3 regions of the Thermogymnomonas acidicola genome follow, and region 3 is predicted to be linked to each of the others. Evidence: riboswitches for the same ligand, from Rfam matches in the RefSeq annotation. Region 3 holds a riboswitch; each other region holds the start of a gene.

Region 1 (4,483 bases), 1.0 Mb from region 3:
TCTGGCATAGAGAACCATAGAAAATGTATCATTATAAAAATAATAAGGATATTGCTTACTGTGCCTGTCCTGCACCGTAGTCTATGTCTATGCCTCTCGTTTCGTATCCGAAGAAGTACCAGATCGCTGCACCGGCCAGGCCTATGGCCCAGAGGATGAGGTTAACGAGTATGAACTGCCCAAGGTTGAGGGATGATGTAGCGTAGGTGAATATGGCATAAGCGATCATGGGGGCTAGCCTCACCATCCCTATCGACCTTGCCCTCACCCTGGTCGGGAAGAGTTCCGGCTCAAGCGTAGTCCTCGAGGCCCAGCCGAACTCGCTGGTGGCCATGTTAACGAAGAGCAGCGGAAGGAACAGGTCCATGTCATGGAGGTAGGGGACTGTTAGGAATATGGCCACCATCGATACAACCCCCGCCAGGTAAGAGTAGAGTGTATATGACTTCCTCTCCCTGTTAATGAGGGGTGCCGCGGCAAAGCCTGCAACCGATGCTCCCAGGAGTGCCACGAATATTATCTCGTTGTCAACTGCCGTGGACGGGAACTCGTACGGGCCTATGACGTATGCCATGAGGCCGAAAGTAAGGTACTGGGATATGCCTATGAGAACAAGTGTGGCGTATATGAACGGAACACCCATCCTCTGTGCCTTCGTCCCTTCTTCGTCTATCGAAAGGTGTGCCTTCTCCTCACTCGCGTCCCTCTCCCTGCCCACGGACGATAGCCACCTGTATGACTCCGGTATGCTGAGCCTCGAGTAGACCATGACACCGACCATAGCGAGCGAGGACCCCAGGAGCATGAGGCGGTCGAAGAGTGAGGACGAGGTTATGAGGAACAGTCCCGATATAAGGGCGCTGCCTATGTTGCTGAAGTTGGCCACCAGTGTGAGGTACTTGGCCCTCTTTGAGACAGGCGAGTCCTCAGCTATCAGTGACAGGGACGGGCTCTCCTCTCCGCCCACTCCGAACTGCGCAAGCATGAGGCCAGGCACCAGGCTCCAGACCGTTGAGCTCGCAGCCACTATGATTATCCCGATTGTGTAGGAGAGCATTGTGACCACGAAGACCCTCTTCCTGCCGAACATATCTGCAAGGAAGCCCATCGTGAAGTTCCCTATGGGCGCGAAGATCGGGCCGATTAGGAGGAGGAAGACCTTGAGCGCTCCCGTGACATGCCCGACTATTGAGCCAGATGCTGCCAGCGGGCCAATGGTTGCCACGATGCCCCAGAACGTGTAGCTCGCTGAAGACGACACGAGAAGAGCCTTCTGCCTGCTGCTCAGCTGCACAAAAACACCCCCTCTCGGGGGGCAGCTCTCCAAATACCATTTCCGTAACCCTTTTCCATCAATACGATCACTCTCCCTACGCCGGCATTACCCGGATCAGGTTCAAAGGGTCGACCCCAATGGGTCCTCTCAGCCCCCTACGGAGCTCCCCCGAACGGGGTTATATGGATATGAACGGTATAACCTTTGCCATCGCCGCAAGCCCTTCAGCGGCATGAATGGAGCACAAAAAGGGTTTAATAGGATGTAAAAATCTATGTGTGGGGTTTTACAGAGCGTGGTTATTATGGAGCAGACTCTACAGACAGGAACAACTACAGTAGGTGTAGTTGTCAAGGACGCCGTTGTGATGGCAACGGAGAGAAGGGTGACGATGGATCACTTCATAGTGCACAAGGACGGTAAAAAGCTTCACCAGATAGACACCCATGCCGCCATGACAATAGCGGGCCTGGTGGGTGATGCCCAGGTCCTGGTCAGGTACATGAAAGCAGAGCTGGAACTATATAGGTTACAGAGGCGGGTGAGCATGCCAATAGAGGCTGCCGCCACGCTGCTATCAAACATACTGAACCAGTCCAAGTTCTACCCTTACATGGTGCAGCTCCTTGTCGGTGGGTATGACAAGGCACCCCACCTCTTCTCCGTGGACGCTGCCGGGGGTGCAGTGGAGGACGTTTACGTGAGCACAGGCTCCGGCTCACCTTTCGTCTACGGTGTCCTCGAGAGGGACTTCAGGAAGGACATGCCCGTGGACGATGCCATCGAGATGGTGGTACGGGGCATCACTGCTGCAAAGCAGAGGGACTCGGCCTCGGGGGGCATGATAGACGTGGCCGTCATAGACAAGAAGAACGGCTTCAGGGCAGTGCCCGAGGACGAGGTAATGGAGATCATAAGGAAGCTAAAGCTTCCTCTCTGATTTTAATCAACGTAACATCATATCCATTTCATTTCCGCGGGTGTGTATGCGATGGCTTTTAGGGATTACGTTTCAGAGGCAAAGGCGTTGTTTGACAAGCTGCTCCCAGACAACCAGATAACGGAAATCGATTACGAGGGCCCAACCATTGTAGTCTACACGAAGAACATAGACCTCTTCTCCAGGAGGGATGACATAGCAAGGCAGATAGCCCAGGAGCTCAGGAGGCGCGTGATGATACGGCCCGACCCGTCGATCATGGAGCCGGAGAAGGAGGCTGAGGAGACAATAAGGAACATAGTACCCGCCGAGGCCGGGATACAGGACATCTACTTCGAGCCTGACACGGGAGAGGTGATAATAGAAGCAGACGAACCTTCCATAATAACGTCCAGGAGCTCGGACGTGATCAGCAGGATAAAGGAGAAGACCAAGTGGTCCCCCAGGGTTGTCAGGGCCCCACCAATGTATTCCAGAACTGTGAAGGAGGTCAGGGAGTTCCTGCGTGAGGTGAAGGCGGAGAGGAAGAAATTCCTCCATGACCTTGGCCTAAAACTGAACCAGCCCACCATGCCCGGTGAGACATGGGTCAGGATAACCGCCCTCGGTGGCCACAGGGAGGTGGGAAGGAGCGCCACCTTGGTCTCGACCAACAACTCAAAGATCCTGGTGGACTGCGGCATGCTCAACACCAACGAAATAGACGAGCAGCCGTGGGCCGGCGCCCCGTACCTGTACGTGCCGGAGGTGCAGCCGTTCAGCTCCCTGGATGCCGTGGTCCTCACACACGCACACCTTGACCACTCCGGCCTGCTCCCCATCCTGTTCAAGTACGGCTACGACGGCCCTGTGTACATGACCGCACCGACCAGGGACCTTGCCGCTCTCCTGCAGCAGGACTACATAAAGGTGGCACACGCGGAAGGCCACAAGGCACCCTACGAGTCGAAGCACATAAGGGAGATGCTGAAGCACACCATAGTACTGAAGTACAACGAGACCACCGACATAACAAGGGACGTGAGGCTCACATTCTACAACGCGGGCCACATACTCGGTTCCGCCTCCGTGCACCTGCACATCGGCGAGGGGCTCTACAACGTTGTCCTTAGCGGAGATGTGAAGTTCGAGCGGACCTGGCTCTTCAACCCGGCAAACAACAGGTTCCCCAGGGTGGAGACGTTCATGACGGAGAGCACATACGCTGGCAGGGACGATTACCAGCACTCCAGGCAGGAGGCATCCAACACACTCATCGACATAATAAACAGGACATTCGACCGGGGAGGTTCCGTGCTCATCCCTGTCTTCGCAGTGGGGAGGAGCCAGGAGGTCATGCTTGTGCTCGAGGACGCCATGAGGAACGGGAAGATCAAGAACGCGCCTGTTTACCTGGACGGCATGATAATGGAGGCAACCGCGATCCATGCGGCATATCCGGAGTACCTGAACAAGACGCTCAGGGAGAGCATCATGGTGAAGAAGGAGAACCCGTTCCTCTCGCCCATATTCAAGAGGGTGGAGACCAAGGAGCAGAGAGAGGATATATGTGACAGCGACGAGAACCAGATAGTCCTCGCCACGTCAGGCATGATGAACGGCGGGCCAGTGATGGAGTACTTCAAGGCATGGGTGGACGACAGCAGGCACACCCTTGTCTTCGTGGGCTACCAGGCAGAGGGCACGCTGGGCAGGAAGATACAGAGGGGTGCAACAGAGGTGACACTGACAGAGGGAGGAAAGCAGATAAAGCTCCCCGTGAGGATGGCCGTGGAGACTGCGGACGGCTTCTCCGGGCACTCAGACAAGAGGCAGCTCCTGGCCTACATAGCCACGATGCAGCCAAAGCCCCACAGGATACTGGTAAACCACGGTGATGGTGAGAAGACCGTGGAGTTCGCCAAGCTGATAAAATCAAGGTTCGGCATAGAGGCAGTGGCCCTGAGGAACCTGGAGACCATCAGGCTCTACTAGAGCGGGAGGTCTCCAGACGGGCTCACCTTTTTCCAGTCCTCCAGGAACCTGGCAAGCCCCTCGTCCGTCTTCGGGTGCACTGGCAGCTTCTTCAGCACCTCGAACGGCATCGTCACAACGTCTGCACCTATGATGGCTGCCCTCAGGACATGGACAGGGTGCCTCACAGATGCCACGAGGATCTTGGTCTTTATGTCGTAGTTGACGAATATGGTCTTCAGCTGGTCTATGATCTCCATCCCGTCCTGGCCTATGTCATCGAGCCTGCCCACGAACGGTGACACGTACTCTGC
Region 2 (4,483 bases), 780 kb from region 3:
CGCCTCCATGACCCACTCCTCAACCCTCCTTGCCTCGCCCTCGGTTATCATGGGCCCTATGTCCGTGTCCTCATCGAGGGGATCTCCAACCCTCAGCCCCATGGCCCTCTCGACCAGAGCGTCGGTGAATTCGTCCGCTATGCTCTCCTCAACGAGGAGCCTCTGTGCGTGGATGCAGTTCTGGCCCTGGGACTCGAAGGCTGCGTCCACTATGTCGTCCAGGTGCTCCCTCCATGCCGACCCATCGAACACTATGACGGGGGAGTTGCTCCCCAGCTCCATGGAGTACTTCTTGATCCCCCCGGCCCTCACGAGCGACCTCGCTGCCTCGATCCCACCGGTGAAAGTGACCTTCTTGATCTCGCTGCTCCCGAGCAGGAACTTCACCGCATTGGATGAGCCACCGGCTATGACGTTCTGGAAGGCCCCATCCGGAAACCCGGACTGCCCGAAGGCCTCCTGCAGCCTGATGGAGGATAGGGGTGCCAGGGTAGTTGGCTTGTTTATTATGGAGTTGCCGGCTGCCAGGGCGGGGCCCACCTTGTGCGCAACAAGGTTCAGCGGGTCGTTGAAAGGTGTGATGGATAGGACAGGGCCGATGGGCACCCTGACGAAGTAGGCGAACCTGCCCTCGCCCCTCGGCTCCACGTCGAATGGCACGGTCTCGCCGTGTATCCTCATGGCCTCGTCGCCCGATGAGCGTATTGTGAACTCAGCCCTCCTGACCTCCTTCCTGGCGTACCTGATGGGCTTCCCTGCCTCCATTGATATTGTCCTGGCGAACTCCACCTCCCTGGACCTCAGGTATTCTGACACGGAGTAGAGGCAGTCCCTCCTCCTGTACGCTGGCATCGATGAGACTTCCCTGAAGGCTCTCACCGCTACCCTCAGGGCCTCCTCCGCCCCGGCCAGGTCAGTGTCCTCTATTTCTGCTATCTCCTCACCGGTGTACTTGTTTCTAACAGTGACCATGTCTGTGGGGATTATCGGTGTTTAAGCCTATCTACTTTTGTGTATACATATTCCTCACGGGTGCCGGGGAAGCGGTAAACCCTTGCAGGCACCGGCGCCCCGCTGCTTGCCTTAAAAAATGAGGGAACCACGGGTTCAGGCTATCTGCTCCTGCCTCCTGAGCCACGCAGAGGCCCAGACCCTGTAGCACTGCATGCTGCAGAAGGCCTTGGGCTTGTTGTTGCAGCAGGTCCTTATGAAGATCGCCCTGTCGTTCGGCACCGTGCGGCCGCACTTCTCGCACCTGACAACGCCGTTCCTCTGTACATCAATGCGGAAGGGCAACTCACTCACCCCTCAGGTCCCTGATTATTATCCTGGCGGCCTTGCGGCCGGAGAGGAGCATCGCACCGAATATGGGCCCCATTCTAGGGAGGCCATGGACCTCAGACACTGCCATGCCAGCACAGTATAGGCCCGGTGCCACCCTGCCAGTCTTCTCCACCACCTGCCTCTCGGATGACGAAGAACTTGCAGACTTCTCACCCACTGGCAGTATGTTGAGCTCCGGCACCTTCCTTGAGGCCACAGACACTATCTCTGCATCATGGCCCGTTGCGTCCAGAACCGCTGATGTTTTCAGGAACAGGGGATCGGTGTGCAGCGAGGCCATCTGCGATGCTGTCCACTCTATTGCAACGCCCGCAACCCTGGGACCGTCCTCCCTGAACACTATGTCATCGACTGTGACACCGTGAAGGAACCGCACGCCAGCGTCTATGGCCGCGTTGGCCAGCCTGATCATAAGTTCAGACGAGTCTACTGTGGCCACGCCCTCCCCTCGCCTTTTGTACCTGCAGCCTATATCGTCCAGTATCTCCGTGGCCGGCTCTTCTATGACCAGTGTTGGCAGGTGCATGGCTCCGCCACCCATGCCCCCGCCGAAACTCAGCCTCCTCTCTATGAGCACCGTCTTCAGGCCTGCCCTGGAGGCATAGATGGACGCCGTGAGCCCTGAGGGCCCAGCACCTACGATTACAAGGTCGGTAGTTATTATGTCCCTCAGGAACTCCAAACTCTCCTCAAGGATGCACTGGCTTATCAGTGCCTCATCCACTTCCACTATGTCCTCTCTTTCCACCATTCCACAGTCTCCTGACCTGGAACAGCTCCAAAAGACACTCCCTCCGCCGGTATTACCCGGATCAGGTTCAAAGGGTCGGCCGCATGCGGCCTCTCAGCCTCTTTCGAAGCGCCCCCGGTCACATGCTGATTTTCCAGACGGCATATTAACTTTGCCCAACATGGCAAGGGGCGCTCCCTTTCCCACGTTCATGTAGCACCTGCCTGACCCTCTCCATGCAGAACTCCCTGGCATCTTCCAGGCGCCCCGCCTCGACCATGGCCCAGAACCGGCTGTCCGAGAGGATGTCACGCATCAGAGGCCTGGTATTGAGGCCCATCTCCCTGATCCTTTCCCTTGTGAAGGCGAGGACAGGCAGGGCCCTCGATGCCACCTGCACCTCACTGTCGATCCTGTCCCTGATGTGGACGGATAGGGATGGAACAAGGCCATCAGTCGATACCGAAACGGTGAGGTTTCCGTGCCTGGACACCGCCGGGAATACCACACTGCCGTCCAGGCTGTCCACGGTGTTGCACGGTATCCCCTTCTCCCTGCACACCACTGCTATGGCCCTGTCCAGGTCAGCCCTGCCGGTGTGCACAACGACGATGGCCGCGCCCCTAACAGCCCCCCTTACGTCCTCAACCACAGAGCCCACGCCTTCCACTCCGGGCACATAGAGGTCCACCACTGCACCGGCATCAAGCAGCTGCCTGATCCTCTGTGCAGTCAGTGCGTTGAGGCCGAACACGACGGCCCTTCTACCTCCGACATCAAGCATCAGTGGCAGGTACGCCATTCAGTGACCCCCAGAGAGATACCGTTGGGCCCACAACCAACATTGAAGGCGAGGGATATTCGCGGTCGGTAGAGGCAAATGTGCGCAGGGTTCCACGGTGCACCTCCTGGCCTGGTTCAGTGCCCCTCGTGATCACAGCCGCAGGCATGCCTGGGTCCATGCCGCCATCCATGAGATCCCTGGAGACCCTGGCCACTGACTTGCCTGACATCAGGACCACCAGGGTGCCATCGAAACTGCCAAAGCGCCTCAGGTCAGCACCCCTGCCCCCGGAGGTTACGGCTGTGGTCACAGCGAACGAAGAGGAGAGCCCCCTGTAGGTCAGCGGTATCATGGAGGAGCACGCAGCACCGTTCACAGATGAGACGCCGGGTATGACCTCGTACTCCACGCCACTCCTGTGCAGGTACTCGACCTCCTCCCAACCCCTGCCGAACATGAATGGGTCACCGGCCTTGACCCTGCACACCGTGCCGGAGCGTGACCAATCCACCATCGATGCTAGGGATTCCATGAACCCCAGTTCATCCACGCAGACACATTTAGCGGCTGCCGGAAAAGTTTCCCTTATCTCCCTGCTGATCAGCCTGTCGTAGACAATGTAACTGGAGGAAGCTATCGCCCTGGCCGCCCTGATGGTCAGGAGTCCAGGGTCACCTGGCCCAGCGCCAACAATGTACACACGGCCCATACCCTCATGCCTCCCTCCTGAGCGCTTCCCTGTAGAACAGGTAACCCTCCAGCCTCTCCGGCATCTCCACCGGCACCATCAGGTCAGAAGTCCTCGGGTCCCTGCGCAGCGCGTCGATTATGAACTGGCTTCCAACCCTGCTGAAGAACCTGCCAGGGTCCTCTTTCCCGTCTGAGTTGCCCAGGTAAAGGTCTATCAGCGCCGCGGTGCAGTCCGCGAGCCTATGCACTGGGACCATCTGGAGATAGAACTTTCCCTCTCCATCGATGAGGGGCATGCCTAGGCCGGAGCCGTCAGAGGTTCCGCCCAGCTTGAGCATGTACCGGTCCCTGCCCGTGCCTATCCAGCCTATGGCCTTCCTGGCAGGCATGGAGCACTGGGCCAGGCAGCCAGATATGCCGATCCCGATGCCGGTGTTTCCGTACTTTGCTTCGAGCATGTCTATGAGGCGTGGCTCCAGCCTCTCCGAATCCGTGAAGGATATCCTGCAGGTTGGAAGGCCCACGCATGCAATCGAACTCTCACGCATCCTGCTCACCGGCCTGCCGTTCCTCTTTCCATAGCCATGGGAACCGATTATGGCCTCGAATTCCCCCAGGCGGTCCACAGGGATATTAGATACGATTATCCCCTGCCCGGGCGTGATGTACAAGCGCACTCCGGTCCCCGTGTACGTTTGTGCTATGTGTTTCATCATGGTCTTGAGCCTACCGTTAGGGCCGTCGATGATGCGGCCGTTCTCGATGAAGAGGCCGTAGTGCACCCTGTCACCGTCAGTGACTGGCCCTATATGCCTCTCCAGGCCGTCCAAGTTGGAGATGGTGCTTGGCCCCAGCTCCACACCTCTCTCGGAGAGCCTTTCCCGAAGCCACTGGAGGCCCATTGAGTACACAAGGTACTTGAACCTGGCCCAGTG
Region 3 (4,483 bases):
CCGGATACGCCAGTTTCAAGGATCTCTGCAGCATTCTTGAGGTTAACGCCGCCCACCGCGTACACAGGTATTCTGACTGCCCTGACGGCCTCTGAGAGGTTCTGCATGGAGCAGACCGTCGCTATCCTCTTCGTCACGCTCATGTAGGGCGTGCCCACTGAAACGTAAGCATAGCCGTGTGCCTGCGCCTCCACAGCGAATACCGGGCTGCAGTAGACTGATGTTCCGATTGGAAGATTGCCCACAACAGCCCTGGCCTCCTCCAGGCTCGGCATATGCCTGCACAGCACAGGCCTACTGTCATGGCCTGGGAAGGCAAGCATGTCGCTGCCCTGTCTTATCCCGGAACAGTCCCGTGCTTCCCCTTCGGACCACCAGAGGGATACTGTATTGGTTAAGCTCCTTATCCCAAGGTGCAGCATGTCGGCACCAGCCTGCCTTGCGACCCAGGGCTCATCGTCTATGGCCAGCGGTACCCCGAAGTCACTGCATATCGCCCTTAGCCTCCTCGCTATTTCAGCGTGCCTTCCGTGCTTCCCTAGATCGCGGTACTGCAGGATATCTACGCCCCCTTCCAGTGCCTCGGCTACCTTCCTGAAGAACCCTTCCCCACTGAAACCCTCCGTGACAGCGTAGAGCAGAGGCCTCCTTCCCATATCACATCACTCCAGGCTAATGCCTCTCGTTTCCCTGCCACCCAGGAAGTAGAGGAGAGCGCCAATGAAACCGAGGAGGAAGATGGCACAGGTGAACACGAAGTACTCGAACTCACCTGCCCTCGCGAGCAGGGGTATTGTCACTACGTAGACAGCGTATCCGACCATTCTCACGTACCCTATGGCCCTGCCCCTCCTGGGTGTGAAGAAGCTCTCCGGTTCCAGCATTTCCCTCTCGGCCCAGCCGATCTCACCGAAGACCCCGTTCACGACCAGTATGACCAGGAAGAGTGCGAGGGTGAGTGACCTGAGGAAAAGCACTATTAAAAGGATGGAGACGAAGCCGCCTGTGTAGGCGATGAGGCTGCCAGACTTCCTGCTGATCCTCTCTGCCAGCAGGAGGCCAAAGACAACGCCCGTCACTGATTCTGCAAGGGTTACAAGGAACTCGAACGTATCGGTGTACTGCGGGAACTGGAATGGCCCTATCACCAGTGCTGTCAGCGGGAACCCAACTATTATCGTGATGGCGAAGAGAGACAGCGCGGCGAAGGTCAGCCAGTTCATGGGTCTCTCTCCCTCACCGTTCCTGTTCAGGTACGCCCACCTCTCGCTCTCCGGGAGGTAGAACCTGCTTCCTATGGCTATTGCAAGGGAGACCGCGACCATGGCCCCGAAGATCTCCTTCTCCACAAAGACTGATGATGATACCCTGGGCTGCAGCAGGAACAGGAGTGAGATGAGCGTGATCGAGATGTTTGCAATGTTCGATATTGACACAATAGCCCTCCCCCTGTGCCTCAGCGGGAGCATCTCGCCCATGAGGGACAGGGATACAGTCTCGTCCCCACCTATTCCGAATTCAGAGAGGAAGATGCCGATCGCTATGGGCAACCATGAGAAGGATAGGGTTATGAGGAGTAGGCCTACCGCGGTGGGAACCAGGGTGAGGACATATGCGGGCTTCCTCCCGAACCTGTCTGAGAGGAGGCCCATTATGTAGTTCCCGAGCAGCAGTCCAACTGGCGATGCGATCAGTATATACTCGTCTGCTGAGGGCGGTATGAAGTACCATGTTGTGACGAGTGGCGCTATGGCCAGTATGACGCCCCACAGGAAGAACGACGAAGCGACGGAAAGGATCATGAGGGTGTGCTTCCTCTCCCAAGGGCTGTTGTCAAGGTGTTTCCTTAACTCACTGTAATGTTCCAGCAAACATGACACACCTCCCTACGCCGGCATTACCCGGATCAGGTTCAAAGGGTCGACCCCAATGGGTCCTCTCAGCCCCCTACGGAGCTCCCCCGGTGACCTATATCCTGTCTGAACATCACCCACCGTTATATGTCCCTTTTGGTCCCTCCTCAGAAGACGAGGCCTTCAAAAGCATATACCCTAGTGCCGGGCTTCTTCCACGCCCCTGGCGGCAGGCCAGCCTTCTCGCACGTGGCCTCAAGGAACTGCTCCTCATCGAAACCGAACTCCGTTGCAACCTGGGGCAGCAGGAGGCCCCTGTAGGGGCCCCTCTCCACAATCAGGCCGTGTGTGCCTATCCTTATCTTCCCCCTGATGCCGTCACTTACGTCCAGCTCAAAGGGCTCACCCAGGAGCGTTATCTCCACTTCAATATTATCCACCTCCCTCGCGGTCAGTGGCGGGAACCTGGGGTCTTCAGTTGCGGACAGCCTCGCGCTCTCCATGACTGCCCGCGGGATGCTCTTATCGCTCCTCAAGAAACCGATGCAGCCCCTGAGCATGCCGTTCTCCTTTATGGTGACGAATGCACCGCACCTTTCATCCAGACCGATTAGGTCTTCGGGCACCTCAGGCACCTGTCCTGTGAATATCCCTCTTATGGCTTCCACAGCCAGCTTCCTGAGCGCCTCACGGACGCCTGGCCTCATGATCGCCTGTTCCAGTTCCATCACGCGATCATGGACAAGGGGGATTTACGATCTTCTGTTGAGCATTAACACTTTAAACGTGCAAGCCATGACAAATTGATGCGCGTACCCGCCGTGGCCGGCACTTTCTACCCGAACGACGAGGAGCAGGTCATATCCATGCTGGCAGGCTTCGAGAAGCGTGCCAGGCCAGAGGAAATCCCGGGGAAGGTCATAGGTGTCATCGTACCGCACGCAGGATACATATACTCAGGCCTCACCGCCATGTATTCCTACAGGGCACTTTCCAGGTCGCAGTCCAGGGACTTCCTGATAATCGGCCCGAACCACAACGGCTACCCGTCCTACTCCGCGGTGTACCCTGAGGGCGTCTGGCTCACGCCGCTCGGGAGGGCAAGGGTGGACGAGGACCTCGCCAGGGATCTGTGCACGAAGTCGAGGAACATAGTCTCGGACAAGCTTGCGCACGCAATGGAGCACTCAATAGAAGTCCAGGTACCTTTCCTCCAGTACCTCTTCGGTGACGACTTCTCCTTCGTACCTGTGGCCATGGGAGACCAGGGCCCGCAGGCATCGGAGGAGCTCTACAGATCCATCAGCGCCCTCAGGAGGGATGTGGTGCTCATAGCCTCATCAGATTTCACACACTACGAGCCGCACGAGGTGGTGGTGAAGAAGGACATGGAGCTCATTGAGAGAATAATCGACCTGGACATAGAGGGGTTCTACAGGACGCTAAGGGCCAGGGGGGTCACGGCATGCGGCTACGGCCCAATAGCGGTGCTCATGCACATCACTGCGGAACTGGGTGGGAGGATGAAGCTGCTCCACCACTCCACCTCTGGGGAGGCCAGCGGTGACATGAACGCAACGGTCGGTTACGGCTCAGTAGTCGCATACCTCTGATCCGTGCCGTGGGTCCTCACTGCAACAGTCTTCACGCAGTCCCTCTGGCGGAGAACTGGATAACGCTTTATCCCACCCTTGCATGTGTACATGTGCAGGGTGAGGCAGTACTCTACGAGAAGGTGGGCGGGAAGGTAAGGTGCACGGCATGCAGGAGGTACTGCACACTCGCGGACGGCCAGATAGGGTTCTGCGGTGTCAGGCAGAACATGGGGGGCAGGCTCTACCTTAACGTCTACGGAAGGCCCATGGCTGTCCAGATAGACCCCATCGAGAAGAAGCCCGTTCTGCACATGCACCCTGGGTACAGGATACTCTCAATAGGCACTGCCGGCTGCGACTTCGCATGCCAGTTCTGCCAGAACTTCGAGCTGAGCCAGAGGAGGAGGCCGGAAGGGTACGACATGGGGCCGGAAGACATAGTGAGTGAAGCGATCAGTTACGGATGTGGCGGCATAGCCTATACATACAACGAGCCCACCATATTCAGCGAGTTCGCCAGGGACGTGGGAGTGCTGGCCAGGAGGGAGGGCCTGATCAACATATTCGTGACGAACGGTTTCGAGACCAGGGAGAGCGTCGGTTTCATTTCCGGTTTCCTAGACGCTGCAACCGTTGACTTCAAGGGTAATGCCTCGAAGGAGTTCTACAGGAAGGTTATGTCAGTGTTCGATGTGGACCTCATTTATGATACCATCGCAGAGATGCTGGCGGGGGGAATACACGTTGAGGTCACCGACCTGGTGGTGCCACGGATAGGGGATAGCCTCGATGAGGCCAGGGCCATGCTGGGGCGCATCATGGACATATGCGGCCCGGATGTGCCCATAAGCTTCCTGAGGTTCCACCCGGACTACCGTTTAATGTCCCTGCCTAACACACCCGTCGGGGTGCTCGAACGGCACGCAGAGCTTGCGAAGTCGATGGGCTTCCACTACGTCTACATAGGCAACGTGCCCGGGCACAGGCTCCAGAATACCTACTGCCCCGGGTGCGGCTCATTGCTCGTGGAGAGGG

What was found. Region 3 has a riboswitch for thiamine pyrophosphate ahead of IEW66_RS00275 (MFS transporter). Riboswitches for the same ligand answer to the same signal wherever they lie in the genome.
Region 1: another riboswitch for thiamine pyrophosphate. It lies ahead of IEW66_RS05385 (MFS transporter); the one in region 3 lies ahead of IEW66_RS00275 (MFS transporter).
Region 2: another riboswitch for thiamine pyrophosphate. It lies ahead of IEW66_RS04275 (sulfide-dependent adenosine diphosphate thiazole synthase); the one in region 3 lies ahead of IEW66_RS00275 (MFS transporter).

The regions. Positions count from the first base shown of each region.
Region 1 covers NZ_BMNY01000001.1:1,045,112-1,049,594, forward strand. The annotation lists gene IEW66_RS05385 (MFS transporter) at 56-1,294, opposite strand; TPP riboswitch at 1,351-1,456, opposite strand; gene psmB (archaeal proteasome endopeptidase complex subunit beta) at 1,581-2,216, shown strand; gene IEW66_RS05395 (beta-CASP ribonuclease aCPSF1) at 2,268-4,190, shown strand; gene fsa (fructose-6-phosphate aldolase) at 4,187-4,483, opposite strand, start outside.
Region 2 covers NZ_BMNY01000001.1:833,926-838,408, reverse strand. The annotation lists gene IEW66_RS04285 (aldehyde dehydrogenase family protein) at 1-972, opposite strand, end outside; gene IEW66_RS04280 (hypothetical protein) at 1,108-1,296, opposite strand; gene IEW66_RS04275 (sulfide-dependent adenosine diphosphate thiazole synthase) at 1,298-2,095, opposite strand; TPP riboswitch at 2,116-2,221, opposite strand; gene IEW66_RS04270 (precorrin-2 dehydrogenase/sirohydrochlorin ferrochelatase family protein) at 2,241-2,876, opposite strand; gene IEW66_RS04265 (uroporphyrinogen-III C-methyltransferase) at 2,851-3,558, opposite strand; gene IEW66_RS04260 (nitrite/sulfite reductase) at 3,572-4,483, opposite strand, start outside.
Region 3 covers NZ_BMNY01000001.1:49,122-53,604, reverse strand. The annotation lists gene IEW66_RS00280 (thiamine phosphate synthase) at 1-656, opposite strand, end outside; gene IEW66_RS00275 (MFS transporter) at 663-1,871, opposite strand; TPP riboswitch at 1,867-1,972, opposite strand; gene amrA (AmmeMemoRadiSam system protein A) at 2,021-2,581, opposite strand; gene IEW66_RS00265 (MEMO1 family protein) at 2,660-3,466, shown strand; gene amrS (AmmeMemoRadiSam system radical SAM enzyme) at 3,559-4,483, shown strand, end outside.